Regions from separate parts of the Bradyrhizobium sp. USDA 4451 genome, predicted to be linked through region 2. Evidence: predicted binding sites of a transcription regulator. Region 2 holds the regulator's gene; each other region holds the start of a gene.
The links. Region 2 encodes HrcA, which represses chaperone genes, less so after heat shock. Its sites were predicted from a motif close to GTTAGCACTCNCNNNNNGNGAGTGCTAAC; they were not measured.
Positions count from the first base shown of each region.

Region 1: ACVMB0_RS14555 (co-chaperone GroES) is a predicted target of HrcA. The motif match lies at 5,514-5,542, and genes of this name have one in related genera.
Region 3: groES (co-chaperone GroES) is a predicted target of HrcA. The motif match lies at 7,907-7,935, and genes of this name have one in related genera.

Region 1 is NZ_JBTRCH010000001.1:3,143,158-3,152,807, reverse strand. It holds gene ACVMB0_RS14590 (glycosyltransferase family 2 protein) at 1-758, shown strand, start outside; gene ACVMB0_RS14585 (ChbG/HpnK family deacetylase) at 755-1,597, shown strand; gene ACVMB0_RS14580 (DUF2076 domain-containing protein) at 1,727-2,569, shown strand; gene ACVMB0_RS14575 (L,D-transpeptidase) at 2,734-3,534, opposite strand; gene ACVMB0_RS14570 (hypothetical protein) at 3,518-3,781, shown strand; gene ACVMB0_RS14565 (protein phosphatase CheZ) at 3,843-4,616, shown strand; gene ACVMB0_RS14560 (hypothetical protein) at 4,800-5,318, opposite strand; gene ACVMB0_RS14555 (co-chaperone GroES) at 5,649-5,945, shown strand; gene groL (chaperonin GroEL) at 6,108-7,754, shown strand; gene ACVMB0_RS14545 (hypothetical protein) at 7,846-8,136, shown strand; gene ACVMB0_RS14540 (antibiotic biosynthesis monooxygenase family protein) at 8,296-8,664, opposite strand; gene ACVMB0_RS14535 (MarR family winged helix-turn-helix transcriptional regulator) at 8,763-9,239, shown strand; partial or broken gene ACVMB0_RS14530 (hypothetical protein) at 9,428-9,650, shown strand, end outside.
Region 2 is NZ_JBTRCH010000001.1:1,786,855-1,796,504, reverse strand. It holds gene dnaK (molecular chaperone DnaK) at 1-1,781, opposite strand, end outside; gene ACVMB0_RS08255 (hypothetical protein) at 2,359-3,294, shown strand; gene pncA (bifunctional nicotinamidase/pyrazinamidase) at 3,385-4,095, shown strand; gene grpE (nucleotide exchange factor GrpE) at 4,115-4,720, opposite strand; gene hrcA (heat-inducible transcriptional repressor HrcA) at 4,885-5,973, opposite strand; gene rph (ribonuclease PH) at 6,156-6,869, shown strand; gene rdgB (RdgB/HAM1 family non-canonical purine NTP pyrophosphatase) at 6,881-7,516, shown strand; gene hemW (radical SAM family heme chaperone HemW) at 7,503-8,660, shown strand; gene ACVMB0_RS08220 (penicillin-binding protein activator) at 8,733-9,650, opposite strand, start outside.
Region 3 is NZ_JBTRCH010000001.1:6,695,882-6,705,531, reverse strand. It holds gene ACVMB0_RS31365 (AMP nucleosidase) at 1-1,095, shown strand, start outside; gene ACVMB0_RS31360 (glutathione binding-like protein) at 1,174-1,803, opposite strand; gene ACVMB0_RS31355 (cysteine hydrolase family protein) at 1,815-2,408, opposite strand; gene ACVMB0_RS31350 (LysR family transcriptional regulator) at 2,536-3,375, shown strand; tRNA gene ACVMB0_RS31345 (tRNA-Arg) at 3,755-3,821, shown strand; gene ACVMB0_RS31340 (slipin family protein) at 4,159-5,310, shown strand; gene ACVMB0_RS31335 (GIY-YIG nuclease family protein) at 5,388-5,687, opposite strand; gene groL (chaperonin GroEL) at 5,864-7,504, opposite strand; gene groES (co-chaperone GroES) at 7,549-7,863, opposite strand; gene ACVMB0_RS31320 (usg protein) at 8,257-8,547, shown strand; gene ACVMB0_RS31315 (cupin domain-containing protein) at 8,705-9,259, shown strand; gene ACVMB0_RS31310 (TetR/AcrR family transcriptional regulator) at 9,414-9,650, opposite strand, start outside.

The DNA of each region.
Region 1 (9,650 bases), 1.4 Mb from region 2:
CGGCGCTGATGGCCGGCCTCGATCACGCCCGCCGCGGCGCGGTGCTGTTCATGGACGGCGACGGCCAGCATCCGCCGACCCTGGTCGAGCAGCTGGTCGCGCACTGGATCGATGACGGCTACGACGTGGTCTACACGGCGAAGGCGCATCGCGACAATGAATCGGTGCTGCGGCGGCTGTCGGTGCGCGGCTTCTATGCGCTGATCAATTGGGGCGCGCGGCAGCAGATCCCCGAGGATGCCGGCGACTTCCGCCTGCTGTCGCCGCGCGCGGCCGCCGCGTTGCGGCAATTGCCGGAGCGCAACCGCTTCTTCAAGGGCCTCGCCAGCTGGATCGGCTTCAAGCAGATCCGCGTCGATTACGAACCGGCGCCGCGTGCGCATGGCGTCACCACCTTCAATGCCGGCCGGCTGATCGGCCTGTCGATCGAGGGCCTGACCTCGTTCTCGGTGGCGCCGCTGCGCTTTGCCAGCCTGCTCGGTGCGCTGCTCGCGGGCGTCGCCTTCCTGTTCGGTCTGTCGATCCTGTGGGAGGTGCTGACCACCGGCAAGCAGGTCCCCGGTTATCCGTCGCTGATGATCGGCATGATGACGATCGGCGGCGTGCAGCTGATCATGATCGGGATCGTCGGCGAATATATCGGCAAGATCCTCTCCGAATTGAAGGCGCGGCCGATCTACTTCGTCGCCGAGCATACCGAGAAGCACGCCGACGGCAGCACGGCGCAAGCTGCCTCCGAGCGGACCGCTGCCGAATGAGCGAACCTGCGCCGCGCCGGATCTGGCTGTGTGCTGACGATTATGGCTTGAGTGACGGCGTCAACCGCGCGATCCGCGACCTGATCGAGCGCGGCCGGCTCAACGCGGCCTCGGTGATGATGGTGACGCCGGCGATCGGCCGGGAAGCCGCAGCTGCGCTCAGGGCGTCGGTCGCGAAAAGTCCGCGCTGCGCGATCGGGCTGCACGTGACGCTGACCGCGCCGTTCCGGCCGCTGACGATGCATTTCCGCCCGCTCGACGGCGACATGTTCCTGCCCTTTCCGCGGCTGTTGCGCGCCGGGCTGATGCATCGGCTCGACCCCGAGCTGGTTCATGCCGAGGTGCTGGCGCAGCTCGACGCGTTCCACGATTGGTTCGGCCGCGCGCCCGATTTTGTCGACGGCCATCAGCACGCGCAGCTGTTCCCGCAGGTGCGCGACGGCTTCCTGCGCGCCGTAAAGGAGCGCGCGCCCGACGCCGGGGTGCGGCAATGCGGCCGCGAAGGTCCGCTGGCGCGGCAGCTCGCGGCGCCGAAGGCGCTGGTGCTGAACGTGCTCAGCACGCAATTCCGCATCAAGGCGCAGCGCTCCGGCCTGCGCTTCAACCCGGCCTTCGCCGGCGCCTATGACTTTACACGCGAGACCGATTTCGCAGGCTTGATGCGCGGCTTCCTCGAGGGCCTGCCCGAGGACGGGCTCGTGATGTGCCATCCCGGTTTCGTCGATGACACGCTGAAAAGCCTCGATCCGCTGACGACGCAGCGCGAGGCCGAGCATGCCTATCTGGCAAGCGACGATTTCGCCGCCTTGCTCACCCTGAATAAAGTTACACTGGCCTGACAACGTTTGCGAAGTTCATCCGGTCGTATTGTCGCATACAGAAATTTAATTCGGCCCCCCACTCCTAGCGCCACAAAGCCCGTCCTACATGAGCGGCGCGCCGATTCGATCGACGCGATGGAGAACGCCATGACACCGCAAGAACGCCAATTGATCGACGATCTCTTCGACCGGCTCGCCAAGCTGGAGAATGCCCCGCGCGACAGCGAGGCCATGTCCGCGATCATGCAGGGCCTGCGCAATGCGCCGAATGCGGTCTACGCGCTGGTGCAGACCGCCCTCGTGCAGGACGAGGCGCTGAAGCGCGCCCATGACCGGATCCAGGAACTCGAGGCCGCGGTCGGCCAGCAGCAACCCGCGCAACAGCAAGGCGGCTTCCTCGATTCGATGCGCGATGCGATCTTCGGTCAGGGACAGGGCCAGTCGCATGGTTCGGTGCCGCCGGTGCGCGCGCCTGACATCGGCGGCAGCCGCCCGGTCTGGAACTCGGGCCAGGCGATGCAGCAGGCCGGCGGCTATGGCCAGAACTATGGGCAGCCGCCCCAGCAATACGGCCAGCCTTACGGCGGCCCGCAGCCCCCGGCTTTCGGCGGCGGCGCGCCCGGCAGCGGTGGCGGCTCGTTCCTCGGCACGGCGGCTGCGGCCGCGGCCGGCGTGGTCGGCGGCGGGCTATTGCTCTCCAGCATCCGCGGCATGATGGGTGGCGGCCACCAATCGCTGGCCGATGCCGGCGGCCTCGGCGGCGGTTCGCGTCCCTGGGGCGGCGACCAGTCGTCAAGCGACCTAGCCCGCGACGCCGGGGTCAACGACATCGGCTCCAACCGCGACGGCGGCTCGCGCTCCGGCCTGTTCGATCAGGCCTCGAACAACAACGACGACAATTACAACAGCAACGACCACGATTCCGACGACTTCGACAATGACGACGACGGCTTCGACGGCGGCGGAGACGACGATAGCAACTACGCGTAAGCGTATGCGTGGCGCCTGAACACCAACGGCCGCTCTGATCGAGCGGCCGTTTTTATTTGATTGCTCGTAGCCCCGGATGGAGCGAAGCGTAATCCGGGACAGGTCTAGCCGCGGCGCCGTCCCGGATTTCGCTGCGCTTCATCCGGGCTACGTAGACGACACACTCACATCACGACGACCTTGGCGCCAACATTGACGCGGCCATAGAGGTCGATGACGTCCTCGTTGCGCATCCGGATGCAGCCGGACGAGACGTTGGTGCCGATGGTCCAGGGCTCGTTGGAGCCGTGGATGCGGTAGAGCGATGAGCCGAGATACATCGCGCGCGCCCCGAGCGGATTCTCCGGGCCGCCTTCCATGTGCCGCGGCAGATCGGGACGGCGCGCCAGCATTTCCGGCGGCGGGGTCCAGGCCGGCCATTCCTTCTTCGCCGAGATCGTCTTGGTGCCGGCCCAGGTGAAGCCGGGACGGCCGACGCCGATGCCGTAGCGCAGCGCGCGGCCGTCGCCCTGGACCAGATAGAGGAATTTGTTCGGCGTATCGACGACGATGGTGCCGGCGCTTTCCTTGCCGCTGTAGTCGACCAGCTGCTTCTCATAACGCGGGTCGAACGGACGCTGGGTCGGATCGCCCGCGGCCTCCTCCTGCTGACGGATCATCTGCTGCTGCGGATCCATAGGCGGCAGCTGGCGGTTGCCGTAATAGCCGGGCTGCTGCTGATACTGCGGCGAATAACCCTGCGACGAGGGCGCATCGCCGAACAGGAATTCGATGAAGCCGCCGCCCATGTTGGAGCGCTGCGGCTGCACATAGGCGGTGCGCATCGGCGGCGTCGGTGCGCCCTGGTTGGCGTAGATCACGGTGGGCTCGGGCCGAGCCGCCGCGTCGATCGCCATGGCATATTGGGGAATTGCAACAAGCGAAGAAGCGCCGGCGAGCAGCGCAAGCGTGGTTTTCCTGAACATCGACGTACTCTGTACTGGTTTCGTCGTGACTGACTGCGCGAGGCGCGCGCTGCGCCGTTGCACGTGGTCAATAAGCAATGAAAACCGCATCGGTTTGGTAAACGTAACGGCCGTTTCGATTCACCATCCCGGCAAGGACGCGCGGTTTTGCCGGACAGCGTTTATTTTGCGTGAACGCCGCGGCGGCATGGTTAATCGCTGGTATCGCGGCCGCCGCGCGCCGCGTGGTCAATCTGTTCCGGCGTGAACCTGACGTTAAATCGGCCCTGTCTAGAACGGACTTCAGTGAAGGGGCGGGAATGAAAATCATGTCAGTGAAGCGTAAGCGTTTTCGTGTCGAACAGGCGATGGGCGAAGTCGTGATGCCGGAGCCGGAAGTTGCCGGCGGCGATCTCGGTCCGATGCATCGCGAGATCATGGCCGAGCTTCGCTCGATCCGCGCCCAGATGGCCGCAGCACCGGCGCAGCGCACCGGGGACAGCGTCGACGCCGCCGTCGCCCGCGAAGTCGCCGAGACCCACGCGCTGCTCGAGACCTACCGCGCGCAGGTCGAGCAGTGCGAGAAGCTCAAGGTCGAGCTCGACCTGATCCATGACGCGATCAGCCGCACCAAGCGCGAAATCGCCGTGCTGCATGGCAAGAGCTTCAACGGCGAGGAGATGGCCAAGGTCAATGGCGAGCTCGGCGCCGTGGTCGGCGGCACCGAACAGGCGACCCAGCAGATCCTCGAGGCGGTCGAGGCGATCGACCAGGCCGCGACCGCGCTGTCGAAGAACGTAACCCCCGACCAGCAGAAATTGCTCAGCGAAGATATTCAGGAGCGCGTGGTCTCGATCTTCGAGGCCTGCAACTTCCAGGACCTCACCGGCCAGCGCATCAACAAGGTGATGCAGACGATGAAGTTCATCGAGCAGCACATCAACGAGATGATGAACATCTGGGGCGGCGTCGACGCCATCAAGAGCCATGTCCCTGCGATCGTCGACACCCGCGAGGGCGATGCCCGCCTGCTCAACGGCCCGAAGCTCGACGGCGACGCCGGCCACGCCTCGCAGGACGACATCGACGCGATGTTCAACTGAATGATCACATCTGAAGAATACAAAGCGCCGGCCCCAAGGCCGGCGTTTTTGTTTGATTTGGTCCGTCATTCCGGGGCGGTCCGCAGGACCGAACCCGGAATCTCGAAGTTGGGTTACATCGAGACCTTATTACATCGAGATTCCGGGTTCGATGCTCGCATCGTCCCGGAATGACACCGATCGTTACGCCCGCGGCGCGCAGCGGACATAGACCATGTTGCCGTAGCGGGTGGCGGCGTCCTTGTCGACGAAGCGGGTGATCATGACCCGGCCGTCGAACGAGAGGATCTCGCGGTCCTGCTCGCCGGGCACGGGTCCGGGCGGGCCGATATAGTTCTTGCCGCTCGGGGAACCCTTCAGCCGCAGTTCCTGCGGGGTGGCCTGGTCGGCCAGATGCATGATGACGCCGCCGTTCTGGCCGGCACCGATCACGTAGGGCTGCTTGCACTGGCCGCGGGCGGCGGCCTCGGTGCGGGCGCGGTCGGCGGGATTCTGGAATGAGGCGAGGCCCCAGCGGCCGACGATCTCGTCGGCGCGGATCGAGGCTGGCATCTCCGGGGCCACGCCCGGTTCGACGGGTGCCGGCTCGGGGTTCGACGACAGCGACGGCAGGCTCATGCTGCCGCACGCCCCCAAAAGTGTCGTCAGCGCCGAAACAGCCGCGAACCGTGCGACCAATCGCGCGTTGAGTGACCTGATCATGTGTATCCCCCGACTATGTCCCGGCCGCACCCGTCATGCAGCCAAGCGTAAAACTTAAGACGGAGCAATGACGTCTGACAAAATTACGTCATCGCTACGATTTGGTTTCTGGTCCACCATCCTATATTGGCCTCACCAAGGCCTTAACCCGTTTGCTTGACAGAAACTGCGCCAAGCCATATTCCCCGGCCCACAATTAGCACTCTTGCACCACGATTGCTAAATGCGTTGGGCGTCCTGCCCAGCGCCGACCGGGCCGGCATTCAACGCCGGTCTCGATGAACCGGACCTGAAACCGAGCCTCCAAGAGGACCTTCAAGAGGGAACGTCATGGCTAAATCCAATTTCCGCCCCCTGCACGACCGCGTCGTGGTCAAGCGTATCGATGCCGAGGAGAAGTCCAAGGGCGGCATCATCATTCCGGACTCGGCCAAGGAGAAGCCGTCGCAGGGCGAGATCGTCGCCGTCGGCCCGGGTGGCCGCGACGAGGCCGGCAAGCTGATCCCGATCGACCTCAAGGTCGGCGACCGCGTGCTGTTCGGCAAGTGGTCGGGCACCGAGGTCAAGCTCGACAACGAGGAGCTCCTGATCATGAAGGAGTCCGATATCATGGGCGTGCTGGCCTGATCGCGCCTCTCTCCGCCCCCCTGAGAAGGCAGCGAAGCTGCCGTCTCGAAGGGTGAGCATCCACAATTCATTCTTCGAGACGCGGGCCAAGGGCCCGCTCCTCGAGCAATAACGGCAAAGCCGTTATGCAAGCGATGACGCTTTTCCCAGGAGTTCAAAACAATGGCTGCCAAGGACGTAAAATTCGCCGGAGACGCCCGCGACCGCATGCTGCGCGGCGTCGACGTGCTCGCCAATGCCGTCAAGGTGACGCTCGGCCCGAAGGGCCGCAACGTCGTCATCGAGAAGTCGTTCGGCGCGCCCCGCATCACCAAGGACGGCGTCACCGTCGCCAAGGAGATCGAGCTCGACGACAAGTTCGAGAACATGGGCGCGCAGATGCTGCGCGAGGTCGCTTCCAAGACCAACGACACCGCCGGTGACGGCACCACCACCGCGACCGTGCTGGCGCAGGCGATCGTGCGCGAGGGCGCCAAGTCGGTCGCCGCCGGCATGAACCCGATGGACCTCAAGCGCGGCATCGACATCGCCGTCGCCGCCGTGATCAAGGACATCGAGAAGCGCGCCAAGCCGGTCGCCGCCTCCTCCGAGGTCGCCCAGGTCGGCACCATCTCGGCCAATGGCGACACCGCGATCGGCAAGATGATCGCGCAGGCGATGCAGAAGGTCGGCAACGAGGGCGTCATCACCGTCGAGGAGAACAAGTCGCTCGAGACCGAGGTCGACATCGTCGAGGGCATGAAGTTCGACCGCGGCTATCTCAGCCCCTACTTCATCACCAACGCCGAGAAGATGACCGCCGAGCTCGAGGATGCCTACATCCTGCTGCACGAGAAGAAGCTGTCCGGCCTGCAGGCGATGCTGCCGGTGCTGGAAGCCGTGGTGCAGTCGGGCCGTCCGCTCCTGATCCTCGCCGAGGACGTCGAGGGTGAGGCGCTGGCAACCCTGGTGGTCAACCGCCTGCGCGGCGGCCTCAAGGTCGCCGCCGTCAAGGCGCCGGGCTTCGGCGATCGCCGCAAGGCGATGCTGGAAGACATTGCGATCCTGACCGGCGGTCAGCTGATCTCCGACGACCTCGGCATGAAGCTCGAGAACGTCACGGTCAACATGCTTGGCCGCGCCGGCAAGATCGTGATCGACAAGGAGAACACCACGATCGTCAAGGGCGCCGGCAAGAAGAAGGACATCGACGCCCGCGTCGGCCAGATCAAGGCGCAGATCGAGGAGACCACCTCGGACTACGACCGTGAGAAGCTGCAGGAGCGCCTCGCCAAGCTCGCCGGCGGCGTTGCCGTCATCAAGGTCGGCGGCGCGACCGAGGTCGAGGTCAAGGAGAAGAAGGACCGTGTCGAGGACGCGCTGAACGCGACCCGCGCCGCGGTGCAGGAAGGCATCGTGCCGGGCGGCGGCGTCGCCCTGCTGCGCGCCAAGAAGGCGGTTGGCCGCCTCTCCAACGACAATGCCGACGTCCAGGCCGGCATCAACATCGTGCTCAAGGCGCTGGAAGCTCCGATCCGCCAGATCTCGGAGAACGCCGGTGTCGAGGGCTCGATCGTGGTCGGCAAGATCCTCGAGAACAAGTCGGAGACCTTCGGCTTCGACGCCCAGACCGAGGACTATGTCGACATGGTCGACAAGGGCATCATCGACCCCGCCAAGGTGGTGCGCACCGCCTTGCAGGACGCTTCTTCCGTCGCCGGCCTGCTGGTGACCACCGAGGCCATGGTCGCCGAGGTGCCGAAGGACGCGGCGCCGGTGATGCCGGGCGGCGGCGGCATGGGTGGAATGGGCGGTATGGGCGGCTTCTGAGCCGATCGCGCTCAATGTCGAGATCGAAGGCCGCCTCCGGGCGGCCTTCTTTTTTGCAGTCTGGTGACGAGCGAGCTGTAAGGATCATCGGATGTCCCGCGACGCCAAATCACTGACATCAACGCTGGCACTGTTCTACGCGATCGGCGCAGCGCTCGCGCTCGGCGCCTATGCCCAGAACAGAATCGATGATCTTGCGGTCGTCCTGACGTTCTGGATCCGGCAGACACTGACGTTTGCCGTCGTCGCCGCGGGTTACGGCCTCTATTACGTCGTCTCCGGTTCTGCCGGTCGCCGTCCAAAAGCGCCGCTGCGCTTCCTGGACATCACCTTCCTGGCTGCTGCCGCCACGCTCGGCGTCGGCATGCTGGTGCATAGTTGAGCGGTCTTTGACTCGATCGCGGGGTGGATTATCTGCAGCCCCGTCATTGCGAGGAGCGGTAGCGACGAAGCAATCCACGCTTCCGCATATGCGGCACGATGGATTGCTTCGCTTCGCTCGCAATGACGGGGATGACCGAGGTCGGCCACGGATACATGTCTAAGCCACGCAGATGTCAGCCACCGCGACCTTCTGGAACAGATGCGGCGACGCCACCGCCGAGGCGGGATAGGCCGACAGCTTGGCCCTGAACTCGGGGTTCATGAACGCGGCGCGGAAGGCGGCGGTGGATTCCCAGACCGCGTAGTTCAGATAGGCCGGGCTGTCGCCGAGCGCGCGGTGCAGCTGGGTCGAGATGAAGCCGGGCTGCCGCTTCATGATCGCGGCATCGTCCTGCCAGGCTTTCAGGAAGGTGTCCTCGTCGGCCGCATCGAGGGTGAACAGGTTGACCAGCACGACGTTGCCGGCCTCGACCGCGAGCTGGCGATCGATCGGGAAAGCGGGGTCGAGGGGGCGCATCTGCGGCATGGGCGGGCTCCGTTGATTTGGTGTTATGATGTCATTCCGCTATGATGGGTGCATATTATAATTGACACTATGATGTCAATAGGTATATATGGTGACAAATGCCTCATGCAAAACGAACGCCGGCGGGCGAAGCCCTGAGCAGCCTGATTCTCGACCTGTTTCGGCTGAACAGCCTGCTGTTCACATCGGGCGACCGGCTGGTGGCCGGGCTCGGGCTGACCAGCGCGCGCTGGCAGATTCTCGGCGCCATCGTTGCCACCGAGCGCCCGCAACCGGTGGCGTGGCTGGCGCGCGACCTCGGCGCGGCCAGACAGAACGTGCAGCGGATCGTCAACGACCTCGAACGGGACGGGCTCGTCACATTCGAGACCAACCCGCATCATCGCCGTGCCCAGCTCGTCGTGCTGACCGACAAGGGGCAGCAGGCCTTCGATGCGGCGATGCGCCTGCAACTGCCCTGGGTGAACGGCCTCGCCGACGGACTATCGATGAAGGACATCGAAGCCATGAGCCGCGTCGTCAGCACGCTGCGCGGCAGGCTGGAAAACGGCGAGGAACTTAATGATCGTGCGTGACGCGGAGCCCCGTCTCCGTTCGTCATGCCCGCACATCGGCGACGCCGTTCTGCGGGCGGGCATGCCAGTGCCAAAGGTCAGATCGTTCGAAATTGATAGCCGCCGTCAGGCGGCCTTCTTTTTTGGCCAATGACATGGAGGTTTGCTAGTTACGACGGAACCGATTCTGCCCTTCGAGGACTTATCGTATGCGCGCGCTCCCGCTCCTGCTGCTCGGTCTTGCCGTCGCCTCGGCCCCCGCTGTCGCCCAGATCAAACTGCAATCGAAGGCGACGCCGGCGGGCGGCCCCGAGACGCGCTATTTCACCTCGATCGATGGCCTGATGGACGGCAATGCCGACGTCGTCCTGAAGGAGACGCGGCAGGGCAAGACCGTGACCGCGGCGGTGCTCGACGTCTGCTATCCCGCCG
Region 2 (9,650 bases):
CCGAGCTTCATCGAAGCCTGCGCCAAGGTGTTGGTCTTGGCCTTGATCGCCTCGGCGTCATCGCCCTTCAGCGCTTCCTTGAGATCGCTGACGGCGTCCTCGATCGCCCGACGATCGGTGTCCGGGATCTTCGAGCCGTGTTCGGCCAGAGCCTTCTCGGTCGAATGAACCAGGCCGTCGGCATGGTTCTTGGCGTCGACGGCTTCGCGGCGCTTCTTGTCCTCGGCCGCGTTGGCCTCGGCGTCCTTGACCATCTTGTCGATGTCGGCTTCGGACAGACCGCCGGATGCCTGGATCCGGATCTGCTGTTCCTTGCCGGTCGCCTTGTCCTTGGCCGAGACGTTGACGATGCCGTTGGCGTCGATGTCGAAGGTCACCTCGATCTGCGGCATGCCGCGCGGAGCCGGCGGAATGCCCATCAGGTCGAACTGGCCGAGCATCTTGTTGTCGGCCGCCATCTCGCGCTCGCCCTGGAAGACCCGGATGGTGACGGCGCCCTGATTGTCTTCGGCGGTCGAGAACACCTGGCTCTTCTTGGTCGGGATCGTGGTGTTGCGGTCGATGATGCGGGTGAACACGCCGCCCAGCGTCTCGATGCCCAGCGACAGCGGGGTCACGTCGAGCAGCAGCACGTCCTTGACGTCGCCCTGCAGCACGCCTGCCTGGATCGCAGCACCGATCGCGACGACTTCGTCGGGATTGACGCCCTTGTGCGGCTCCTTGCCGAAGAACTGCTTCACGACTTCCTGGATCTTCGGCATGCGGGTCATGCCGCCGACCAGCACCACTTCGCCGATCTCACCGGCGGTCAGGCCGGCATCCTTCAGCGCCTTGCGGCACGGCTCGATGGTTTTCTCGACGAGGTCGGCCACCAGCGCCTCGAACTTGGCGCGGGTCAGCTTCATCGTCAGATGCTTCGGACCGGTCTGGTCCGCCGTGATGAACGGCAGGTTGATTTCGGTCTGCGTGGTCGACGACAGCTCGATCTTGGCCTTCTCCGCAGCTTCCTTCAGGCGCTGCAAAGCGAGCTTGTCGTTGCGCAGGTTGATGCCCTGCTCCTTCTGGAACTCGTCGGCGAGATAGCCGACCAGGCGCATGTCGAAATCTTCACCGCCGAGGAAGGTGTCGCCGTTGGTCGACTTCACCTCGAACACGCCGTCGCCGATCTCGAGGATCGAGACGTCGAAGGTGCCGCCGCCGAGGTCGTACACGGCGATCGTGCCGGACTTCGACTTGTCGAGACCGTAGGCGAGCGCGGCTGCGGTCGGCTCGTTGATGATGCGCAGCACTTCGAGGCCGGCGATCTTGCCGGCGTCCTTGGTGGCCTGACGCTGCGCGTCGTTGAAATAAGCGGGAACCGTGATGACGGCCTGATCGACCTTCTGGCCGAGATGCGCCTCAGCGGTCTCCTTCATCTTCTGCAGGATGAAGGCCGAGACCTGCGAGGGCGAATAGGTCTTGCCATCGGCTTCGACCCAGGCGTCGCCGTTCGATGCCTTGACGATCTTGTAGGGGACGAGCTTCTTGTCCTTCTCGACCATCGGGTCGTCGTAGCGGCGGCCGATCAGGCGCTTCACCGCGAAGAACGTACGCTCGGGATTGGTCACCGCCTGGCGCTTCGCCGGCTGGCCGACGAGGCGCTCGCCATCGTCAGTGAAAGCAACGATCGACGGCGTCGTTCGCATGCCCTCGGCATTCTCGATCACCTTGGCGTTCTTGCCATCCATTACGGCGACGCACGAATTCGTGGTGCCGAGGTCGATCCCAATGACCTTACCCATGGTTTTGATATCCTCTTTGCTACGGCAGGTTGGTTGGGCCCTGACGGCGCTCCGTACCGAACCCCCAGACGTTCACATACTCGCGATATTGCGACGGTGAGCCTGATATAGGAGAGAGGGTCCTGCCCGCAAGGACTGGACGCAACGTTGAAGCCTGAAAAGACTGACGTTTGAAAGATTGTGTCAGCCCGGCTGCGGCGGCGGTTCAAGGCCCGAGGCAACCGCCGGCCAAGTTAACAAATCGGCAATGATGCCCCCGCCATCGGCCGCGAATCTCCGTAACGCGACGTCTGCGCTGTTGAGTGAACGCTCACAAACGTCGTATGCGAGAGCCGCGCACGGGTCGAGGGCGCGCCGTTTGGCCGCTGGCCTCCATTCTTGGAAACGTCGGGAAACTGGAAAGTGCCTGCCGATCAGGGCGAAAAGCCCATGGAATCGGGCCTGCGGGCCCGGAGCGGAGATTTGGTGGCCTGTTGCAGGGTCATCAAAACCGCTAAAAGCGGTCCGACTGAAAGAGGCCATCCAGCCCTGCACCGGCCCCGTTGCGCGGCCCTCAAGCAAAACCGGTAGATTCCCCATGACGCCTTTTCGAGTTCTCGTTGCGGTTGCCTTGCTGATTGCCGCCACCTGTCGTGGCTCTGCCGCCGACGTGGTGTTTCCGCCGGGCGCACATGTCGGGATGAAACCACTGGTGGGCCTCGTCCGCGCCAAGTCGTTCATCGGCTTCGAGACCGAAGACCAGGGCGTCAAGGTCCTGATCGCCGACCTGCCCGCGGACGCCTACAACGAGGTCGTGACCGCTTTCAAGACCAACCCCGCCGGCACCGGAAACATCAAGCCCGAAAGCCTCGAGACGCCGGCCGGCCTCGCCTATTACACCGTGGAGAGCGCGCGCGACGGCGCCAGCAATGTGCGGCGCTATTCCATGATCCTGCCGGGGCCGACCTTCTCCGGCTATGTCGCGGTGCAGGTGCCGGAGAATGCGAGCAAGATCTACACCGACGACGCGGTGCGGCAGATGTTCGCCACCGCCCAGATCCGCAATGAGGTGCCGGTCGACGAGCAGCTCGGCATGATGCCGTTCAAGGTCAGCGAACTCTCAGGTTTCAAGAATGTCCGCATGTTGGCGCCGGGCGCGGCGCTATTGATCGCCGACGGCGACGAGAAGGGTCTCGAGACCAAGCCGTTCATGCTGCTCGGCATCATCGGCTCGGCCCCGGCCACGCCAGACGATCGCGGCCGTTTCGCCCAGCAGATCGCCACCACGATCCCCGGCGTGCGCGACGGGCGGATCACCATGTCCGAGCCGATCCGGATCGACGGCCAGCCCGGCTTCGAGACCCGGATCGACGCCGTCAGCGGCAAGGACAACACCCCGGTGACCATCGTGCAGTGGCTGCGGTTCGGCGCGCAAACGTCGATGCGCGTCATCGGCAGCTCGCCGCGCACCGACTGGGAGACCGCCTTCCCGCGCTTCCGCGCGGTGCGCGACGGCATCCAGCCGCGCGGCTGATCCGGTCTTCGCGAAGATTCGGACTTCCGCAGGTCGCCGAACGGAACTAGCCTCCTCGCGCTGTAATCACACAAAGCGAGGAGGGGCACGATGTTGGATCGACGACGGATCGTTGCAGGCCTTGGCGCGATGGCGCTCGCGAGCCTGGTTCCCAAGAGCCTCTGGGCGGCTGCGATCAAGCCCGACGACGGCTCTGCACTGCTCGTGATCGACGTCCAGAACTGCTTCCTGCCCGGCGGCAGCCTCGCGGTGAAGGACGGCGAGCAGGTGGTGCCGGTCATCAACAGGATCGCCAAGAGCTTTGCCAATGTGGTGATGACGCAGGACTGGCACACGCCCGGACACGTCTCGTTTGCCTCGGTCCATGAAGGCAAGAAACCGTTCGAGGTCATCGACCTCGCCTATGGCAAGCAGGTGCTGTGGCCCGACCACTGCGTGCAGGGCACCGACGGCGCCTCGCTGTCGAAGGAGCTCGCGATCCCGCAGGCCGAGCTGATCATCCGCAAGGGCTTTCACAAGGACGTCGACAGCTACTCCGCCTTCACCGAGGCTGACGGCAAGACCACAACGGGGCTCGCCGCCTATCTGAAGGCACGCAACGTCGAGCGGCTCTTCGTGGCCGGGCTTGCCACCGATTTCTGCGTGGCATGGACCGCGCTCGATGCGCGCAAGGCCGGCTTCGAAACCTACGTGGTGGAGGACGCCTGCCGCGGCATCGACACGCAGGGATCGCTGGCCAAGGCCTGGGACGACATGGCCAAGGCCGGCGTCAAGCGCATCCAGTCGTCGGATATCGCGTAAGGCGCAGAAGTCCTTCGGCTCAGACCGTGATGTCGGCGCTCGGGGCGGGCTTGGCACCGCCCTTGGAGACGCCGACCAGTGCCGGACGCAGGATGCGCTCGCCGATCATGTAGCCGGCCTGCACGACCTGCACCACGGTGCCCGACGGCACCGACGCATCAGGCACCTCGAACATCGCCTGCTGGAAGTTCGGATCGAACTTCTCGCCGATCGGATCGAACTTCTTCACGCCGTTCTTTTCCAGCGCGTTGAGCAGCGAACGCTCGGTCAGCTCGACGCCTTCGAGCAGTGCCTTCAGGCCGGGATCGGCGGTTTCCTTGGTCTCGGCCGGCACCGCATCGAGCGCGCGCTGCAGATTGTCGGCGATATCGAGCACATCGCGGGCAAAGCCAGTGATGCCATAGGTCTTGGCGTCGGCCACCTCGCGGCGCGTGCGCTGCCGGAGATTCTCCATCTCGGCCAGCGTGCGCAGCGTGCGATCCTTCGCCTCGGCGAGTTCTTTGGTCAGCGCCTCCGCCGACCCGACCTCGGGATCGTCCGGCATGATGTAGGGCTTCGAGACCACGGGCTCACCCGTCGGCGCCGAATTCTCGGTGTTGTCGTTGGCCCGGTTCGGATCGGTCATGGCGTGCCTTCTCGAAAACTCGCGTCGGTTCAAATCTTGGGGATTGCTGCCCGGGATATCGTGCTTTAGGCGGCGAAAATCAAGCGCAACATACCGGTTTCGGGAACAGGGACCTCCGACCTCGGCGAAGACAACCCGTCAAATGAAAACGAAATCCGCATCCATCAGCCGCCCAGCATCTTGCTGACGATGCGCGCGGCATAATCGACGGTCGGGATCACCCGCGCATAGTTCAGCCGCGTCGGCCCGATCACGCCGAGCACGCCGACGATCCGGCCCTGGGCGTCGCCATAGGGCGCGATGATGGTCGAGGAACCTGACAGCGAGAATAGCTTGTTCTCCGAGCCGATGAAGATCCGCACGCCCTCGCCGCGCTCGGCGCGGCCGAGCAGATCGATCACGCCGCGCTTGGTCTCGAGATCGTCGAACAGCGACTTGATGCGCTCGAGATCGTCCAGCGCATGCAGATCCTCGAGCAGATTGGCATGACCGCGCACGATCAGCTGGCGGTCCTCGCTCTCGCCGCCGGACCAGCTCGCGATGCCGGCGGCGACGACCTTTTGCGTGAGCTGATCGAGCTCGGCGCGGTTCTGCGTCAATGCGGTCTCGAGCTCGAGCCGCGCCTCAGCCAGCGTGCGGCCGCGGATCCGCGCATTGAGGAAATTGGTCGCCTCCGTCAGTGCCGAGGATGGAACACCCGGCGGCAGCGCCAGCACCCGGTTTTCGACCTGGCCGTCTTCGCCGACCAGCACGACCAGCGCCTTCTCCGGTTCCAGCCGGACGAATTCGATGTGCTTCAGCCGCGCATTCGACTTCGGCGTCAGCACCACCGCCGCGGCGCGGGTCAGCCCTGACAGCCGCGTCAACGCTTCGCCGAGCGCGGCCTCGACGGACTGCGCCCGGCCGACCGCGGCGAGCTGGGTCTGGATCGATTGACGCTCGGCCTCGGTGAGGTCGCCGACCTGCATCAGGGCGTCGACGAAGAAGCGCAGGCCGAGTTCGGTCGGCAACCGGCCCGCCGAGGTGTGCGGCGCATAGATCAGGCCGAGCTGCTCGAGATCCGACATCACATTGCGGACCGAGGCCGGCGACAGCGGTAATGCGATCAGGCGCGAGATGTTGCGCGAGCCGACCGGCTCGCCGGTCGCGAGGTAGCTTTCGACGATTTGACGAAAAATGTCGCGCGAACGCTCGTTGAGCTGGGCAAGCCCGGCATGCGGCGCGATCAGGCCGATTGGATCGTGGTGAGTCACACTCCAGTCCCTCACAATTACTGCCTAATTTGTCGATCCCAAAGGCCGGTGACAAGCGCGCATTCGACCTCTTGATACCGGGGCGATACTGGGTCGAAAACCCTTGCCAAAACCCTTGCCGCTGCCCCTTCCCCCTCCTACAAGCACGCCCAGCCAATTTTCTCGGATTTCTGGAGGACTTCATGCGGCCAAGCCGCCGTGCGCCCGATGAACTGCGTCCCGTGTCGCTGGAACGCGGCGTCGTCAAATATGCCGAGGGTTCCTGCATGGTGAAGTTCGGCGACACCCATGTGCTGGTGACCGCCACGCTGGAAGAGCGCTTGCCGCCGTGGCTGAAGGGCCAAGGCCGTGGCTGGGTCACCGCCGAATACGGCATGCTGCCGCGCGCCACCCTGGAACGCACCCGCCGCGAGGCCTCCGCCGGCAAGCAGGGCGGCCGCACCGTCGAGATCCAGCGGCTGATCGGCCGCTCGCTGCGCGCCGCCATCGATCTCGAGGCGCTGGGCGAGCGCCAGATCACGGTCGATTGCGACGTCATCCAGGCCGATGGCGGCACCCGCACCGCCTCGATCACCGGTGCCTGGGTGGCACTGGCCGACTGCATCAACTGGATGAAGACCCGCAACATGCTGAAGAGCAACGTGTTGCGCGACAATGTGGCGGCGATCTCCTGCGGCATTTACCAGGGTACGCCGGTGCTCGATCTCGACTATGCCGAGGATTCCGAGGCCGAAACCGACGCCAATTTCGTCATGACCGGCGACGGTCGCATCATCGAGGTGCAGGGCACCGCGGAGAAGACGCCGTTCACCCAGGACGAATTCCTGGCCCTGATGGCGCTGGCGCGCAAAGGTGTCGCGCGTCTGGTCGACTTGCAAAAGATCGCGGTGGCGTAGTCAGATTGGCCATGCATCGCCGAATCACCGGAAGGCTCGTGATCGCCACCCATAATCCCGGCAAGCTTGCCGAGATGCGGGAATTGCTGGCCCCGCATGGCGTGGAGGCGGTGTCGGCCGGCGAGCTCGGCCTCGCCGAGCCCGAGGAGACCGGCGACAGTTTTCGCGCCAATGCCGCGATCAAGTCGATCGCGGCGGCCAAGGCGACCGGACTGCCGGCCTTCGCCGACGATTCCGGCCTCGTGGTCGATGCGCTCGATGGCGCGCCCGGGATCTACTCGGCGCGCTGGGCTGGCGAGGGCAAGGACTTCATGGCGGCGATGACGCGGATCGAGCGGCTGTTGCAGGAGCGCGGCGCCACCGCGCCCGCGCGCCGAAGAGCGCATTTCGTCTCCGCACTGTGCGTGGCCTGGCCGGACAATCACCTCGAAGAGGTCGAGGCCCGCGTCGATGGAACCCTGGTTTGGCCGCCGCGCGGCACCGCCGGCTTCGGCTATGATCCGGCATTCCTGCCGGACGGCTACACGCGAACCTTTGGCGAGATGACCAGCATCGAGAAGCACGGCCTGCCGCCGCTCGGGCTCGGCCTGTCGCACCGCGCCCGCGCCTTCGTGAAGCTCGCGGAGATCTGCCTTGAGCCACGCTGACCGAGCAGCCTTCGGCGTCTACGTGCACTGGCCGTTCTGCCTGTCGAAATGCCCGTATTGCGATTTCAACAGCCACGTGCGCCATGCACCGGTCGACGAGGCGCGCTTCGTGCGCGCCTTCGCCCGCGAGATCGAGACCACGGCCGCGCGGGTGCCCGGGCGCGAGGTCAGCTCGATCTTCCTCGGCGGCGGCACACCGTCGCTGATGCAGCCGCAGACCGTCGGCGCCGTGCTCGATGCGATCGGCAAGCATTGGCAGGTCTCGCGCGACGTCGAGGTCACGCTGGAGGCCAATCCGACCAGCGTCGAGGCGACGCGCTTTCGCGGCTATCGCTCAGCCGGCGTCAACCGCGTCTCGCTCGGCGTGCAGGCGCTGGATGATGCATCGCTCAAAGCATTGGGCCGCCTGCACAGCGCGCGCGAGGCGCTCGACGCGGTTGCGATCGCACGCTCCGCGTTCGACCGTTACTCGTTCGATCTGATCTATGCCCGCCCCGACCAGACGCCGCGGATGTGGGCGGACGAGTTGAAGCAGGCGATCTCGGAAGCGGCCGAGCATCTGTCGCTGTATCAGCTCACCATCGAGGAAGGCACGCCGTTCTTCGGGCTGCATGCCGCCGGCAAATTGCAGACCCCGGATGAAGCGACCGCGCGCGCGCTCTACGACGTGACGCAGGAGGTCTGCGCCCGCGAGGGATTGCCGGCCTATGAAATCTCCAACCACGCCCGCACCGGGGCGGAGTGCAAGCACAACCTCGTCTACTGGCGCGGCGAGGAATATGCCGGCATCGGCCCCGGCGCGCATGGCCGGCTCGACATCGATGGCATCAGGCACGCGACCGCGACCGAGCGGCGTCCCGAGGCCTGGCTATTGAATGTCGAGGAGCGCGGGCATGGCGTCGTCAGCGACGACAGCCTCAACAGCGAAGAACGCGCCGACGAATTCCTGCTGATGGGGCTGCGGCTCGCCGAGGGCATCGATCCCAAACGCTATGCGCAACTCTCCGGCCGAAAGCTCGATCCGCACCGGATCGCCCTGCTGCGCGAGGAGGGCGCGATCGCCGTCGATGCCGACGGACGGCTGCGCGTGACGAAGGCGGGATTCCCGGTGCTCGACGCCGTTGTGGCGGATCTCGCCGCCTAAATATCGAAAACAACCCCATGCAAAGGAGCTGGCGGGCGCTTCAAGGCGATTTCAGGCCAGTGCCCGACCGATCTAGGCGCCAAAGCTCTTCGGCGAGCCTGCGACCGGCGTGCTGCCGCCGGACGCCACCTTCATGACCGCAAGGCCCCGCTCATTGGTGCCGTCGGAGCGGAAGCGGAACAGGCCGTCGATACCGGCAAAGCCCGACGGGTTGGTCAGCGTCTCCGGCGCAAAGCGCTGCGCGCCCTGGGTGCGCGCCAGCGCCGCCATCAGCGCCACGGCGTCATAGGCCAGCGTTGCAGTGCGTACCGGCTCGCCGCCATATTTGGTGCGGTAACGGCCGGCGAAGCTGCGGAAGCCGGACGGATCGGGCGCGGCATAGAGGCCGCCTTGCAGGACGGGGCTCGCGAACACCCGCGGATTGTCCCACAGCCCGGTGCCGAGCAGCTGGATGTTGCGCAGATTGGCGCCTGCCGCGGTCAGCGCATCGGCGGTCGCGACCACCGAATCGCCGTCATCGGCGATCAGCAGCGCATCGGCTTGGCCAAGCGCCTGCGCCACGGTCCGCGCCGGCGTTGCGCGGTCGGCACCATACTTCTCGAAGGCGACGACGCGGCCGTTCTTGCGGCCGACCGCCTGCTTGAATGCGGCCTCGACCACATTGCCATAGGCGTTGTCCGGCACCATCGCGGCGAACGAGCGTTTTCCGATTCCGGCCGAATAGTCGACGATGCGGTTGATGTCGGACTCCGGCAGGAAGCTCAGCAGATAGACGCCGCGGCCGGCCACGCTCGAATCGGTCGAGAAGGCGATCACCGAAGTGCCGCGCGGCCGGGTCAGTTGCGCGACGGCCGGCACCGAGCCCGCGAACAGCGGTCCCAGAATGATCTCGGCGCCTTCGGCCAGCGCCTGCTGGGCACCCTGCGACGCGCCCTGCGGGCTGCCGCCATCATCCTTGATCAGAAGCTGGATGTTCGGGTTCTGGAATTC
Region 3 (9,650 bases), 4.9 Mb from region 2:
GACATCAATATCGAGGCGGCGCTGACCATCGCCGACAGCTCGGCGTTCACCCGGTCGCTGCGCGACATCTTCGATACGCCGGATCTCGCCGCGATGGATGATGCGATCGCCGACGGGACGTTCGAGCTGACGCCCGGAACACCGGAGCCCTTGGCGCTGTTCCGCGCGGCGCGGGTCGATTACTCCTTGCGCCGGCTCTATCACTACACCGGCACCGATCCCGAGCATTTCCAGAATTTCGTGATCTTCACCAACTACCAGTTCTATGTCGATGCCTTCGCGCAATCGAGCCTGCAACGTCTTGCCTCGGGGGAGCAGGACATCGAGGCGTTCGTCGCGCCGGGTAACGTGATCACGCGCAGCGCGCGGCTCGGCGGCGGCACCATCGGGACCGCATCCGACCGGGTACCACAGATGCCGGCGTTTCATCTCGTCGAGCCCGGTTATCGCGGCATCACCCTGATCAATATCGGGATCGGTCCGTCCAATGCGCGCAACATCACCGATCACGTCGCGGTGCTGCGGCCGCATGCCTGGCTGATGATCGGGCATTGTGCGGGCTTACGCAACACGCAGCGGCTCGGCGACTACGTGCTGGCCCACGGCTATGTTCGCGAGGATCACGTGCTCGATCACGAGCTGCCGCTATGGGTGCCGATCCCCGCGCTCGCGGAGATGCAGGTCGCGCTCGAGGAGGCGGTCGGCGAGGTGACCGGGCTCACCGGCTTCGAGCTCAAGCGGCTGATGCGCACCGGCACGGTCGCCAGCGTCGACAACCGCAACTGGGAGATCAGCGGGCGGCAGGTGATCCGGCGTATGTCGCAATCGCGCTCGATCGCGCTCGACATGGAATCGGCGACGATCGCCGCCAATGGCTACCGCTTCCGCGTGCCCTACGGCACGCTGCTCTGTGTCTCCGACAAGCCGCTGCACGGCGAGATCAAGCTCGCGGGGATGGCGAGCGAATTCTATCGCCAGCGCGTCGGTCAGCATCTCCAGATCGGGCTGAAGGCGCTGGAGCGATTGAAGCAGCAGGAATCCGAACGCCTGCATTCGCGCAAGCTGCGCAGCTTCGCCGAGGTTGCGTTTCAGTAGAGCATGATCCGGAAAAGTGCGAAGCGGTTTTCCGATAAGATCATGCTCAAACATAAGCTAAAGCGCGGACGCGCGGCGTCACGCCGCAACGCTCTTCCACAATTGTGTCTCGATGCCGACCGCGGCCTTGACCTGCGGCCGCGCCTGGATGCGCGAGAGATAGGCAGCCAGTGACGGCCATTGCGCGACGTCGACACCGGCGGCGCGGAGCAGCAGCAGGGCCCAGGCGAGGTGCGCGTCCGCGACCGTGAAGCGGTCACCGACCAGAAATTCGCGGTGGGCGAGATGCTCCGACGGTACCGATAAGGTCTGGCCGATCCTGGCGCGCGGTTTGGCAAGCGATGCGTCGTCCTTGTACCAGAAGGTCGGAAACAGAAAGCCTTTGTGGATCTCGGTGCCGATGAAGCTCAGCCATTCCTGCAACCGATAGCGATCCGGATCGCCCGGTTGCGGTGCCAGGCCGCGTTCGGGCTTCAGGTCCGCGATGTATTGCAGGACAGCCGCGCTCTCGGTCAGGCGTTCGCCGTTCTCGAGCACCAGCACCGGGACTGCGCCCTTCGGTGCGACCACGCGGAAGTCGCCGTCGTCCTCCAGCACCTTCTTGGTCCAGAGCTGGACCATGTGGTAGCGCGCCTCGATTCCGGCTTCCATCAGCGCGATCCGGCTGGCCAGCGAGCAGGCCATCGGCGAGAAATAGAGCTCGAGCATGGCGATGTCTCTCAGCCGAGGGCGTTGCCGCGGGCGATGATCGCGAAGCGGTCGGACAGCTCGGCCAGCGCGACGTCGTGGACGAGTTTTGCGGCGATCGTGCCGCCTTTGCCGTCGGGCAGGTCGCGGGTGGCGCAGCTGTCGGCGTCGATGGTGGTGCGGAAGCCGAGATCGAGCGCGGCGCGGGCGGTCGAGCTGACGCACATATGGGTCATGAAGCCGGCGAGCACGAGCTCCTTGCGGCCGGTCGCAACAAGCTGCGCGTTGAGGTCGGTGCCGGCGAATGCGTTCGGCAATTGCTTCTCGATCACGATCTCGCCCGGCCGCGGCGCCAATGGTGCGACGATCGCGCCACGCTCCGCGCTGCGGTCGAACAGGCCTCCCGGCGCTCCCTTGTGGGCGATGTGGATGATCTTGGCGCCGCTTTCCCGCGCGCGGTTGAGCAACGCGGCGGCGCGCGCGATCGCCGGATTGGCGTCCGGCAAGGCCAGGGGACCGGCGAGATATTCGTTCTGGATGTCGATGAGCACCAGGCAGCTGTCGCCGAGGCGGGGTGGGGTGAGGTCGATGCCGGCAAGCTGCATCAGCGTTTGGGCTGCGGTCATGGTCCTGAGGTCTCCAGCGGATACGTGTTGCGAAATATAGCCGTGCAGCGGCCTGCCGTTATGCAGGGATATTGCAGCCGGTGGCTGCGTTATTGCAGGCAGGCCCGGTGCGATGTAGCCTGACGCCATGAACTGGGACGACCTTCGCATCATCGCGGCCGTCAGGGACGAGGGCACCTATGCCGGCGCCAGCGCGCGGCTGCGGATCGACGAGACCACAGTCGGCCGCCGGCTGGCGCGGATCGAGCGCGCGCTCGGGCTGCGGCTGTTCGAGGCGGCCGACGGCGTCCGCAGGCCGACCCGGCAATGCGACGTCGTGCTCGCGCATATCCAAGCGATGGCCGCGCATGCCGAGGAGATCGGCCGGATCGGCGAAAGCCTGCCGGGTCCGGTCGGCCGCCTGCGCATCGCCTCTACCAACGCGATCGCGGAGGAGGTGCTGGCGCCGCGCGCGAGCGCGTTGTTGCGCGCCAATCCCGGCCTCACGCTGCAATTCCTGACCTCGAGCGACAATGTCAAATTCTCGCGCTGGGAAGCCGATCTCGCGATCCGCCTGCGCAAGCCCGACAAGGGCGACTTTGCGATCTCGAAGCTTGCGGAGGTCAGGCTGTATTTCTTCCAGCCGGTCGCGGCGCCGGCGGGCGAGGCGGTGACATGCGCCTATCCGGACGAGCTCGGCGCTATACCGGAGATGCAGTTCCTGCGCGCCAAGCGGCTGCGGGCGCGCTGCGTCACCGACAATGTCCGCATCATCCACAAACTGATCCAGTCGCATCACGCGGTCGGCGTGCTGCCGGAGCATAGTTGTGTCGACCTGCTGACCGACCGCCGGCTGCGCGCGACGCTGCTCCCGAAGCGGCGCGACGTCTGGCTGCTGGTGCAAAACCATCTCAAGCGCGACGCGGCGACCCGCGTCACCATCGACTGGCTACGCGGTTGCTTCCAGGACGTCGCGCGCAGCGGGTGAGGTGGCGGCAGTCTCTCCACCCGTCATTCCGGGGCGCGCGAAGCGCGAGCCCGGAATCCATTTCTCCGCAAGCGATGCGGCCTGATGGATTCCGGGCTCTCGCTTCGCGAGCCCCGGAATGACGAGGTCACAGGGGGCGCCACTTCGCACAACGCCACGAAAAAATCACACGCGGCCCTCTTGCAACCCGGACGTGCTTCGTTTATTAGCCCGCTCCTTCGCTTCGGCCATGGGTTCGGGCTCGCTGAGATCCCGACTGGCGCGTGCCGCTCTGCGGTGTCGTGTTCCGCCGAAATGAAGATCACGAGAATGAAGCTCATAGGCGAGCGTCGGGGCTGAAACCCCGAAGGTACCGGTTCGAATCCGATCTTCTCTCAAAGGATAGCTCAGTTAGGTAGAGCAGGTGACTACGAATCATCATGTCGCGGGTTCAATTCCCGCTCCAAGCGCTCCGTTCAGCCTGAAAAGCTGATACCTCTGAAGGGGACCGGACGCGCGCTTCAGTCGCAGTCCGGCCGTCTTGCCGCAAGGCTCTTCGTCCGAACATCGACACTGTGAGACCGGCTTTGCGCCGCGGTGGATACCGCTTGCGCCGATGCCGGGTGGCTCCGCTCGGCCGCGCGACCTTTGTCGCGCGAACGCGCGCGTGCGCCCGTCATTGCGCAAGCTCAAGCCACGGCCCGCTTGGCTGACAGGAAGCCGCGTTCGCGTCCTCACGTCCTTTGCAAAACCGAAACCCGCTCTCCGGCCCATGGGCCTGAGCGCAACACTGGAGGCGTGCCAATGACTTGGCATATCTTGACGACCAAGTTGACGGTGAAGGATGGCGAGCGCGCGTTGCTGACGCGTGACGGCCGGCTGACGCAGGTGCTCGGTCCCGGACGTCACCGCCTGTTCGATCCCTTGCATGGGCTCAAGGCCGAGCTGTTCGGCGTCGTGCGGAGCGAATTCCCTGAGGATCGCTATGCGGTGATCAAGGCCGCGCGGCCCGATCTGGCCGACGAGCTGTTCGAGGCGATCGAGACCCGCGCGAACGAGATCGCGATCGTCAGCCTCGACGGCCGACCCGTTCAGCTGATGACGCCCTGGCAGACGCGCGTGTACTGGAAGGTCGCGACGTCGGTCGAGGTCGAGCGCATCGACGTGACGGATGACATCAGGGTCACGGCGCGCCATCTTGCGATGATCCAGCCCAACCGGGCCGGCGTCATCACCGAGGCGCTGGTCGAGAACCACGAGGCCGGTCTGCTTACCGTCGAGGGCAAGCTCGTCGAGCGGCTCGCGCCCGGCCGGCACGCGTTCTGGATCGCGGGCCGCAAGATCGAGGTCAAGCGCCTCGACCTGCGTCCCCAGGCGATCGAGATCACGGCGCAGGAGATGCTGACCAAGGATCGCATCGCGCTGCGCGTGACGCTGACCGCGTTCCGCCGGATCGTCGATCCCGAGCGGGTCGTGGCAACGGTGCCCGACGTGGATGCGTGGCTGTATCGTTTGGTGCAGTTCGCGATCCGCGAGGCGGTGGCCGGCCGTACGCTCGACGAGGTGCTGTCTGCGAAAACCGCGCTCGACGAGGAGCTTCGGGACTACGTCCGCGGGCGTGTCGCGGAGTCCGGCGTCGAGGTCACCGAGCTCGGCGTCAAGGACGTGATCCTGCCCGGCGAGATCCGCGAGCTGGTCAACAAGGTGGTGGAAGCGGAGCGGGTCGCGAAGGCCAACCTGATCCGCCGGCAGGAGGAGACCGCGGCGACGCGTTCGCTCCTGAACACTGCCAAGCTGATGGAGGAGAACCCTCTGCTGCTGCGGCTCAAGGAGCTGGAGTCGCTCGAGCGTCTGGTCGAGAAGGTCGGCCGCATCGACCTGCATGCCGGCGACGGCCAGGGCCTCGATGCGCTGCTGACCAAGCTGGTCCGCCTCAAGGCGCCCGAGAGCGCGTAACAAGAAGGGGCCGCCCACGGGCGGCCCTTCGATTTCGTCATTCCGGGGCGCGACGAAGTCGCGAGCCCGGAATCCATTCATCCAATGTGTCCGGCGGCGATTTCGGGGTACAAATCGATCCACTGGGGATTTTTTTCTTCAATCAATCTGATCTTCCAATCTCGTCGCCACTTCTTCAATTCCTTTTCACGCGCGATCGCCGTCAGTGCATCATCGTAGACCTCGAACCAGACGAGCTTGTCGACGGCGTATCGTTTCGTGAAGCCGGCAACTGCCTTGCTCTTATGCTCATGGATGCGACGAACGACGTCGTTCGTCACGCCGAGATAGAGCGTACCGTATTTATCGCTAGCGAGGAGATAGACGTAATAGGCCATGAGCAAGCGGGGGAATGGATTCCGGGCTCGGCGCTGCGCGCCGCCCCGGAATGACGAGGGAGTTTTGCCCGGCTCCGGGGGTAAGGCAACAGGGACTGTTACTCCCCTCAAAAACAAAAACCCCGGCATCGCTGCCGGGGTTTTGCATTTCGTGGATTGCCTTGAGTGGCCGGACCTTAGAAGTCCATGCCGCCCATGCCGCCGCCCGGAGGCATCGCGGGGCCGCCGGCGTTCTTCTTCGGCAGCTCGGCAACCATGGCTTCCGTGGTGATCAGGAGCGCAGCAACCGAGGCCGCGTTCTGGATCGCGGTACGGACGACCTTGGTCGGGTCGATGATGCCCTTCTTGACCAGGTCGGCGTAGTCGCCGGTCTGGGAGTCGAAGCCGTGATTGTAGGTCTTGTTCTCCAGGATCTTGCCGACGATGACGGAGCCGTCCTCACCGGCGTTGATCGCGATCTGGCGAGCCGGAGCCGACAGCGCCTTGCGCACGATCTCGACGCCGGTCTTCTGGTCGTCGTTCTTGGTGCGCAGGCCCTTGAGCTGCTCGGAGGCACGGAGCAGGGCGACGCCGCCGCCCGGGACGATGCCTTCCTCGACAGCCGCACGGGTCGCATGCATCGCGTCATCAACGCGATCCTTGCGCTCCTTCACCTCGACTTCGGTCGCGCCGCCGACGCGGATCACCGCGACGCCGCCTGCGAGCTTGGCGAGACGCTCCTGCAGCTTCTCGCGGTCGTAGTCCGAGGTGGTCTCCTCGATCTGCGCCTTGATCTGGGCAACGCGGGCGTCGATGTCGGCCTTCTTGCCGGCGCCGTTGACGATCGTGGTGTTTTCCTTGTCGATCATCACTTTCTTGGCGCGGCCGAGCATCTGCAGCGTGACGTTCTCGAGCTTGATGCCGAGGTCTTCCGAGATGGCCTGGCCGCCGGTCAGGATCGCGATGTCCTGCAGCATGGCCTTGCGGCGATCGCCGAAGCCCGGAGCCTTGACGGCCGCGACCTTCAGGCCGCCACGCAGGCGGTTGACGACGAGGGTGGCGAGGGCTTCGCCTTCGACGTCTTCAGCGACGATGACCAGCGGCTTGCCGGTCTGCACCACGGCCTCGAGCAGCGGCAGCAGCTCGTTCAGTGAGGAGAGCTTCTTCTCGTTGATGAGGATGTAGGCGTCGTCCATCTCGACGCGCATCTTGTCGGCGTTGGTGACGAAGTAGGGCGAGATGTAGCCGCGGTCGAACTGCATGCCCTCGACGACGTCGAGCTCGGTCTCGAGCGACTTGGCTTCCTCGACCGTGATCACGCCCTCGTTGCCGACCTTCTTCATGGCGTCGGCGAGGAACTTGCCGATCTCGGCATCGCCGTTGGCCGAAATGGTGCCGACCTGGGCGATCTCCTCGTTCGAGGTGACCTTCTTCGAGTTCTTCTGGAGGTCGGCCACGACGGCCTCGACCGCGAGGTCGATACCGCGCTTCAGATCCATCGGGTTCATGCCGGCGGCGACCGACTTGGCGCCTTCCTTAACGATCGCCTGGGCGAGCACGGTCGCTGTGGTGGTGCCGTCGCCGGCCGCGTCAGCGGACTTGGAGGCGACTTCGCGCACCATCTGGGCGCCCATGTTCTCGAACTTGTCCTCGAGCTCGATCTCCTTGGCGACGGTGACGCCGTCCTTGGTGATGCGGGGAGCGCCGAACGACTTCTCGAGCACCACGTTGCGGCCCTTCGGACCGAGCGTGACCTTCACCGCGTTGGCGAGAACGTCGACGCCGCGCAGCATCTTGTCGCGCGCCTCGACGGAGAATTTGACTTCTTTAGCTGCCATCTGAGTTTTTCCTTGCGAGATTTAACCTGGGAGGGAGGGGGCGCTTAGGCCGCCTTCTTCTTGGAAGCGGGGACGTCGAGCACGCCCATGATGTCGCTTTCCTTCATGATCAGCAGGTCTTCGCCGTCGATCTTGACCTCGGTGCCCGACCACTTGCCGAACAGGACGCGATCGCCGACCTTGACGTCGATGGGGGTCAGCTTGCCAGTCTCATCGCGGCCGCCGGGGCCAACTGCGACGACTTCGCCCTGCGAGGGCTTTTCCTTGGCACTGTCCGGAATGATGATGCCGCCAGCGGTCTTCTCTTCGGCGTCGATACGCTTGACCACGACGCGGTCGTGAAGCGGACGGAATTTCATGCAGTCCTCCTAAACATTTGCAGATGCTGTAGATTTTTGGAGTGTTAGCAGTCCAGCCCAGCGAGTGCCAGACTGGCTGCGCAGGACATAGGCCAAGCCTTGACGGCGGGCAAGAGCCTCTAGCAGAAAAATTGGCACTCGTAAGTGTCGGCTGCCAGCAGGATGCCGAGATCATTTCGGCATGCTTAATGCCGCGCCGAGAGACCGGCGGGGCTATTAGCAGATGCGGTAAGCTGCTGCCAACGCACGAAATTTCAACAACCTATTAAACATTTGGGCTTGAGATGAGTTAGTCGCGTGCGTCACATTTCTCTCATGTGAGCGCATCCATGGCCGGTGGTCCGGCGGGGAGGTCGGCCACCATGTGAATGCGCTCCGTCACAGGAGGTTGGCATGGTCTCGCGAGTTGGTGGGGGTGTTTCCGACGATTTCCGGAAGCAGTTGCTGGGGTACGGGCTGACGACGGCGCAAATCCTCTATCGGATGCCGGATCACCCCTCATTGCTGCAGACCTATGTCTGGCAGAACTACGACCTGTTTCCGAAATTTCCGGCGCTGCAGGATTTCCTCGCCTTCTGGCAGCAGAAGCTCGAGGGCCCGCTGTTCTCGGTGACGGTGGCGCATTCCAAGCTGGTCAAGCCGGCCGAGCTGCGCGCAGTCGACGGCGTCTTTCGGCTGCATTGAAGATCAGTAGCTGAGGATTAGGGTGGGGAAAGCGACAGCGTGCCCACCATCGCGAGCACGCCTGGAATGGCGGGCACGGCGTTCACGCGCCTTTGCCCGCCCTACGTTGCGAGACTTGTGTTAGCTTCCTGCCATCAAGCACGACGGGAGGCGAACAATGGCCAAGAAGACGGCATCGAGATCCGCAGCCAAGACCGCGGTGAAGAAGAAATGGACCGGGCTCGGCGCCGGCGCCAAAAAATCATCCGCGCGCAAGACCATCAAGTCCAAGGGCCGCGTCTCGGCGGCGAAGAAGAGCGCGCCGAAATCACCGAGCAAGGCGCGGCCGAAGCAGCGCGTCTCGATCAGCCATCACCGCGAAGAGGATTTCAAGGCCGACGGACTGCGCGCCTACGCCAAGTATCGCGACCTCGGCATATCGGCAGCCTCGCATGGCCTCGCGCAGGCGCATGTGATCCGGTTGCAGGGACCGTGCAATCCGGATGAAGTGTCGAAGCTGCACTTCCACGATGTCGACTTCCAGATGGTCTATGTGCTCAAGGGCTGGGTGAAGACCTACATGGACGGCGAGGGCGAGACGCTGATGAAAGAAGGCAGCGCCTGGACCCAGCCGCCGCGTATCAAGCACATGATCCTGGATTATTCCGATGACGTCGAACTGCTGGAGGTGATCCTGCCGGCCGAGTTCAAGACGGTGGAGTTGAAGGCCTGATCGTCATTCCCCGGTGCGCAATTGCGCACCTGAGGGCGCGCGCAGCGCGAGCCCAGAATCCATTCTTCCACTTGGTTTGCGGCCCGATGGATTCCGGGTTCTCGCTTCGCGAGCCCTCAGGTGCGCAATTGCGCACCGGGGAATGACGGGGAACTCACAGCCTCTGGACACTCACCTCCGCCAGCGCCTCGAAGATCGCCGGCGTGCGTTCCAGGCGCGCGATGGTTCGCGCGCCTTCGAGGGCGGCGACCAAGGCGGCTGCGGTTGAGGATGCGCGCGCGGGAGTGAAACCGCACCCCCTGAAATGCTCCGCGATGATCTCGGTCGAATCGACAAATCCGCGCGCCACCCGTTTTGTCAGCTCGGCATCGAGCGCGGGCAGCTCATTCGC